Linked DNA regions of Nodosilinea sp. E11. The protein of the gene in region 1 interacts with the protein of each later gene in a pairwise test. Links are inferred from orthologs where the notes say so. Each region holds a gene or a part of one and is shown in the gene's direction. Other genes may lie near its edges. The genes, in order: uvrA and uvrB.

The links.
Region 2: the proteins of uvrA (region 1) and uvrB interact in binary tests that used the Escherichia coli proteins (3 or more experiments, as listed by UniProt). The link is inferred for Nodosilinea sp. E11 from one-to-one orthologs.

Annotation. Positions count from the first base shown.
Region 1 is NZ_CP136520.1:4,821,722-4,825,710, forward strand. What follows is about bases 99-3,770. They hold uvrA (excinuclease ABC subunit UvrA), read left to right. Parts: upstream 99-426; coding sequence 427-3,570; downstream 3,571-3,770. Other genes in these bases: RRF56_RS23705 (ATP-dependent DNA ligase), read right to left, coding at 3,608-3,770. Also shown: RRF56_RS23695 (AAA family ATPase), read left to right, coding at 1-34; more of RRF56_RS23705, read right to left, coding at 3,771-3,989. UniProt on the Escherichia coli protein: The UvrABC repair system catalyzes the recognition and processing of DNA lesions. UvrA is an ATPase and a DNA-binding protein. A damage recognition complex composed of 2 UvrA and 2 UvrB subunits scans DNA for abnormalities.
Region 2 is NZ_CP136520.1:1,595,858-1,599,092, reverse strand. What follows is about bases 239-3,156. They hold uvrB (excinuclease ABC subunit UvrB), read left to right. Parts: upstream 239-654; coding sequence 655-2,658; downstream 2,659-3,156. Other genes in these bases: RRF56_RS09455 (hypothetical protein), read left to right, coding at 2,789-3,156; RRF56_RS09465 (TVP38/TMEM64 family protein), read right to left, coding at 239-305. In the rest of the region: more of RRF56_RS09465, read right to left, coding at 1-238; more of RRF56_RS09455, read left to right, coding at 3,157-3,235. UniProt on the Escherichia coli protein: The UvrABC repair system catalyzes the recognition and processing of DNA lesions. A damage recognition complex composed of 2 UvrA and 2 UvrB subunits scans DNA for abnormalities.

The DNA of each region.
Region 1 (3,989 bases):
CATGGCCCGAGAGCGGTTTGTGGCGGCACGGTAGGGTTGCCTTACGTGAGAGTCGCTCCGGTAGAGGCATCCTAGCCCGCCAGGAGGATGGCTACACTGCGCGGAAGTCAATCACTTTCGCTGCAATTTATAGCTATAGCACCGTTAGGACGTTTTGCTGATAACAATCCCCGCCTGTCATTCTTGTAAAAACGGGAATCTATTCGCGAGCAATGATGGGCTAGTGAATTCCCGCCCCACGCCTTCGCGAGGGCAAGCTCTGCGCAGGAATGACGGCCCTGTCCTAACCTAATTGGCCATAGCTATACAAGGCTCTGTCCGGGCGATCGCATTTAAATCACCCTACAACTCCTGAGCTGGTGGGTTTCCTTGACAAGTATTTAAAAATGTTAAATTGGTACATGCGTTGTCACTAAGCCCCCAGACATGCCCAAACCGGACGCTTCTGCTAAGAAAACCGCCGCCTCTAAAAAGGGCCGAGCGTCCAGCAAAGGTAGTGATCAGTCTCAAAATGGCAAGGGTGCCCGCAATGGTGCCCGCCCCAGTGATAGCACTCCAGGGTTGGCTCACCACCATGCCGCCATTGACGACAATGTGATTCGCATTCGCGGAGCCCGCCAGCACAACCTCAAAAATTTAGACCTGGAGATTCCCCGCAACCAGCTGATCGTATTTACGGGGGTGTCGGGCTCAGGTAAGTCTTCCCTGGCCTTTGACACGATTTTTGCTGAGGGCCAGCGTCGCTACGTGGAGTCGCTCAGCGCCTATGCCCGCCAGTTCCTCGGCCAGGTCGATAAACCCGATGTCGATGCGATCGAGGGGCTGAGTCCGGCGATCTCCATCGACCAAAAATCGACTTCCCACAACCCGCGTTCTACCGTGGGTACGGTGACCGAAATCTACGATTACCTACGCTTGCTCTACGGGCGGGCGGGCGATCCCCACTGTCCGATCTGCGATCGCAGCATTTCGCCCCAGAGCATCGACCAGATGATCGACCGGGTGATGGCCCTGCCCGATCGCACCCGTTTCCAAATTCTGGCCCCGGTGGTGCGGGGCAAAAAGGGCACCCACAAAAAGCTGCTCTCTAGCCTGGCCTCTGAGGGCTTTGTGCGGGTGCGGGTAAACGGCGAACTGCGGGAGCTGACCGACAACATTGAACTCGACAAAAACTACAGCCACAACGTCGAAGTGGTGGTCGATCGCCTGGTGAAGAAGGCGGGGCTGGAGGACCGGCTGGCGGACTCGCTGCGCACCTGCCTGAAGCGATCGGAGGGGATCGCGGTGATTGAGATTTTGGCGGAGAAGCCTCAGGAATCTAGGAGTCAGGAGCCAGGAGGGCAGGAGCAGGGGAGTAATGTCATATCTATTTCTGATCGCCTACCCCAGGCCGCCGAGGGGGAAGGCAGCTACGGTCTGCCCAAGGAGCTAGTGTTTTCCGAGAACTTTGCCTGCCCGGAGCACGGCGCGGTGATGGAGGAACTATCGCCCCGGCTATTCTCATTCAACTCGCCCTACGGGGCCTGCCCCCACTGCCACGGCCTGGGCAGCCTGCGGACGTTTTCGGCAGAGTTGGTAGTGCCGGACCCCACGCTGCCGGTCTATGCCGCGATCGCCCCCTGGTCTGAAAAAGACAACACCTACTACTTCTCGTTGCTCTATAGCGTCGGCCAGGCCTTTGGGTTTGAAATTCAAAGCCGCTGGGACCAGCTCACCCCCGAGCAGCAGCACATCGTACTCCACGGCAGTGAGGAAAAAATCTACATTGAGTCTGACTCGCGCTACCGCGATCGCAAGGGCTATCAGCGGCAGTACGAAGGGGTGCTGCCCATTCTCGAACGCCAGTACAAAGACAGCACCTCCGAGCTGCACAAGCAAAAGCTTGAAAAGTACTTAATTGACCAGACCTGCGAAGTCTGCCACGGCACCCGCCTCAAGCCAGAATCTAACGCCGTACGCATTGGCCCCCACTCGATCAGCGACCTCACCAACGTCTCCATTCGCGAGTGCCTCAAGCGCATTCGCACCCTGGTGGGCGAAGAGGGCGACGCCCCCAAGCTCTCGGCCCGACAGCTGCAAATTGGGGCGCTGGTGCTGCGCGAAATTCGGGCTCGGCTCCAGTTCATGATGGATGTAGGGCTCGACTATCTCACCCTGCACCGCACGGCGATGACCCTCTCCGGCGGCGAGGCCCAGCGCATTCGTCTGGCCACCCAGATTGGCTCGGGCCTCACGGGCGTACTCTACGTGCTAGATGAACCCAGCATTGGCCTGCACCAACGCGACAATGATCGCCTGCTCAACACCCTCTACCGCCTGCGCGACCTGGGCAACACCCTGATCGTGGTCGAGCACGATGAAGACACCATCCGCGCCGCCGACCACCTGGTAGATATTGGCCCAGGGGCCGGTATTCATGGGGGGGCGATCGTGGCTGAGGGCGACCTCAACACTCTAATGACCGCTCAAGACTCTCTCACCGGGGCCTACCTGTCGGGGCGGCAGTCGATTCCAACCCCTGCCGAGCGTCGACCGGGCAATGGGCGATCGCTGACGATCAAAAATGCCCACCGCAACAACCTCAAACACCTCGACGTCGAGCTGCCCCTGGGGGCGCTGGTCTGCATTACCGGCGTCTCTGGCTCGGGCAAATCGACTTTGATCAATGAGCTGCTCTACCCGGCTCTCCAGCACCACTTTGGCAGCAAAGTGCCCTTTCCCAAGCACATGGACAAGCTCGACGGGCTGAAGGCGCTGGACAAGGTGATTGTGATCGACCAGTCGCCGATTGGCCGCACCCCCCGCTCCAACCCGGCTACCTATACCGGCGTCTTCGACGTGATCCGCAACCTGTTTACCGAGACCATTGAGGCCAAGGCGCGGGGCTACAAGGCGGGGCAGTTCTCTTTTAACGTCAAAGGCGGGCGCTGTGAAGCCTGCGGTGGCCAGGGGGTCAACGTGATCGAGATGAACTTCTTACCCGATGTCTACGTACAGTGCGAGGTGTGCAAGGGGGCGCGCTACAACCGCGACACCCTCCAGGTCACCTACAAGGGCAAAAACATCTCCGACGTGCTCAACATGACCGCCGAAGAGGCCCTGACGTTTTTTGAGAATATTCCCCAGGCCGCCAGCCGCTTGCAAACCATGGTAGATGTGGGGCTGGGCTACATTCGCCTGGGGCAGACCGCCCCTACCCTCTCTGGCGGCGAGGCCCAACGCATGAAGCTAGCCACCGAACTCGCCCGCCGCTCTACGGGCAAAACCCTCTACCTGATCGACGAGCCGACTACGGGGCTGTCGTTCTACGACGTGCACAAGCTGCTCGACGTGGTGCAGCGCCTGGTGGACAAGGGCAACTCGGTGCTGATGATCGAGCACAACCTCGACGTGATTCGCTGCTCTGACTGGCTCGTGGATCTAGGCCCGGAGGGGGGCGATCGCGGCGGCGAGCTGATCGCCGTGGGCACTCCCGAGCAGGTGGCCCAGGTGCCCGGTTCCTACACCGGCAAATACCTGGCTAAGGTGCTAGAGCAGCATCCCCCCAGCGAAAAATCAGCTCAGATCTGAACCCTTTAACCCCGATGGTCAAAAGGCCAATCGTGGATTAAGGCACGGTTTCAAAGGCCGCCAGTAGCGCTTTGGCTGACTCTAAGGTATCGGCCTCGGCGGCGGGTTTGTCGTTACGCCAGCGCAGAATGCGGGGAAAGCGCACCGAAATTCCCGACTTGTGACGGGTGGATGCGACGATGCCCTCAAACCCGATTTCGAAAACCTGGATCGGTTCTACCGATCGCACCGGCCCAAACCGCTCGGTGGTGTGGCGACGAATCCATTTGTCTAGGGCGTCAATTTCGGCGTTGTCTAGGCCACTGTAGGCTTTGGTGAAGGGCACCAGAGTATCGCCCTGCCAGAGGGCAAAGGTGTAGTCGGTAAACAGGTTGGCCCGCTTGCCGCTGCCTGCCTGGGCGTAGATCAGCACCGCATCG
Region 2 (3,235 bases), 3.2 Mb from region 1 along the record:
CGCCCTAGAAAAAAACAGCCTATCGCTCCCAAAATATCGGCCACTGAGGCCACAGCCGTACCTTTTAAAATGCCAAATAAAGACCCCGCCACCAAGATTAGTAAAATGTTGGGCAAACCCAAAACAGTGGCTATAAAATACGCCAAAATGAAGGCGGGTATTGCCCATACTCCTAGGCTTTCTAGCTCGCGGTTAACGATCACAAACCAGTCTGCCAGGGGCAACCGGCTGCCAATTAGGGCTACTACAACGCCTGTCACCACCAAGAGCCAAAACCGACGACTGCGCAGCCAGCGAAATTTCATAGGAGTAGATCAACTGGAAAGGTAAAGGGGGAATGTCAGGACCGCCTGTAAATGGTCAGCGCCATCGGTGGTCAGCGCCATCGGTGGTCAGCGCCACCGGTCAGTTCGGGCTATTTCCTTAGCTAACCAGTAAACCGGCTGTTCTCCCTCTCTCCTAATGGTGAAGTTGAAGCGCAGGTGAGGTTTAAGTTACTGGCCAGCCGGCTTGGCCGGTCCAGCACCGCGATCGCCAGCCCTTTCTACCGGCAGAGGTGCCCCTAGCCACGTCATAGCTCTAACTACCACCCCAGCAAAAATCAGGCATCATAAAGAAGCGTAATAGTGTCTTTGTACCGTTTCTTGGTGACCTATGGGCGACTTTGACATTCAGGCTCCCTTTGAACCCGCAGGCGACCAGCCCAAGGCGATCGCGGGCCTAACCAAGTTTCTGCAAGACCAGACCAAATATCAAACTCTGCTGGGGGCGACGGGCACGGGCAAAACCCACACCATCGCCCGCGTGATCGACAACATTGGTAAGCCCGCCCTGGTGCTAGCCCACAACAAAACCCTCGCGGCGCAGCTCTGCAACGAGCTACGCGAGTTTTTCCCCGACAACGCCGTTGAGTACTTCATCAGCTATTACGACTACTACCAGCCCGAGGCCTACATCCCCACCACCGATACCTACATCGCCAAGACCGCTTCGATCAACGACGAGATCGACATGCTGCGGCACTCGGCCACCCGCTCTTTGTTTGAGCGCAAGGACGTGATTGTGGTGGCCTCAATTAGCTGCATCTACGGTCTGGGAATTCCGTCGGAATACCTGAAAGCGTCGATTCCGCTGAAGGTGGGCATGGAGGTGAACCAGCGGCAGGTGCTGCGCGACTTGGCCTCAATTCAGTACGAGCGCAATGATTTAGACTTGGGCCGAGGCAAGTTTCGGGTTAAGGGTGACGTGCTAGAGATCGGCCCCGCCTACGAAGACCGGATTATTCGGATTGAATTTTTTGGCGACGAAATCGATGCCGTGCGCTACGTGGACCCGATCACCGGGGCCACTCTACAAAGCATGGAAGGGTTGAGCATTTACCCCGCCAAACACTTTGTCACCCCCGAAGATCGAGTCGAAGAAGCCTGTCAGGCGATTACAGACGAACTCAAAGATCGCCTGGAGGAGCTGGAGAAAGAAGGGAAGCTACTGGAGGCCCAGCGGCTGGAGCAGCGCACCCGCTACGACCTAGAGATGATCCGCGAGGTGGGCTACTGCAACGGGGTGGAAAACTATGCCCGCCATTTGGCTGGGCGCACCGCCGGGTCGCCACCGGAGTGCCTGCTCGACTATTTCCCCAAGGACTGGCTGTTGGTGATTGACGAGTCCCACGTCACCATTCCCCAGATTCACGGCATGTACAACGGCGATCGCAGTCGCAAGATGGTGCTGATCGACCACGGTTTCCGGCTGCCCAGCGCCGCCGACAACCGCCCCCTGAAGGCCGAAGAATTTTGGGAGAAGGTGAACCAGTGCATCTTTGTCTCGGCCACCCCCGGCAACTGGGAGATGGAGATCTCCGGCGGCAAGGTGGTGGAGCAGATCATTCGCCCCACCGGGGTGCTCGACCCCGAGATCTTTGTGCGCCCCACCGAAGGCCAGGTCGATGACCTGCTGGGCGAAATCAAAGAGCGGGCCGCCCGCCAGGAGCGGGTGCTAATCACCACCCTGACCAAGCGCATGGCCGAAGACCTGACCGACTATTTTGACGAGCACGGGGTGCGGGTGCGCTACCTGCACTCCGAGATTCACTCCATTGAGCGGATTGAGATCATCCAAGACCTACGGGAGGGGCTCTACGACGTGCTGGTGGGGGTCAACCTGCTGCGGGAGGGGCTAGATTTGCCGGAGGTTTCTCTAGTGGCGATTCTTGATGCCGATAAGGAAGGGTTTCTGCGGGCCGAGCGATCGCTGATTCAAACCATTGGCCGCGCCGCCCGCCACGTCCAGGGCCAGGCGATTCTCTACGCCGACAACCTCACCGACAGCATGGCTAAAGCCATCAGCGAAACCGAGCGCCGCCGCACCATCCAAACCGCCTACAACGATGCTCACGGCATTACGCCCACCTCGATTATTCGCCGCAACAGCAACTCGATTCTGTCGTTCCTTGAAGTCTCGCGCCGCCTCAATGCCCACGAGCTAGAAGAGGTCTACGAGCACAAAGAAGATCTGCCCCTGGAAGAAATTCCTGAACTGATTGGTCAGTTTGAAAAGCAGATGAAAGAGGCTGCGAAAAATCTCGACTTTGAGGAGGCGGCTAAGTTTCGCGATCGCATCAAATCTCTGCGCGATCAACTCTTGGGCAAGCGATCCTAGAGCGCCAGAGATCGCTACGGCCACTACCTAAAGCCTGATAGGCCTCAAAGGCGATCGCGGCGGTAATTTAACCGGTATCGCGGGAATAGTGGTGTAGTTAGATTTAGAGTACTGCGTGGGACTGAGATGAATGGCTAGAGCTTGGCACCCGACCAATCCATCGCTGCGGAAGACAGTTCTCAGGGTGGGTGGGCTGGCCCTCACCCTGGGGTTGTTTGCCTGTGGACAGGTCTCTACCTCTGTCTTCACACCCAGTGAGCCGAGCCTGGCTGTGGCGGATGTCGCCAGCAAAGCCGATGGGCCGCCCGCTGGGTATAGCGTAGACGACATCTACAGTGAGCTTGAGCGCATGATGGCTCGCGATTGCGATCGCCAGGTGAAAGCGATCGGCAACCTCATCTACACCCTTTGCACGGTCAGCGATGCTGAGGGGCAGCTCATCACGCTGTCGGCCTCATCGGCTCTGACCCCAGAGGGGGATGGGGTCGCCTACTGGTTTCGCAGCAGCGGCGAGCTGTATGCCGTCGAATATCTCCATACCGGCGAGATTCTGGTGCTGGTGCCAGCCGGACAGCAG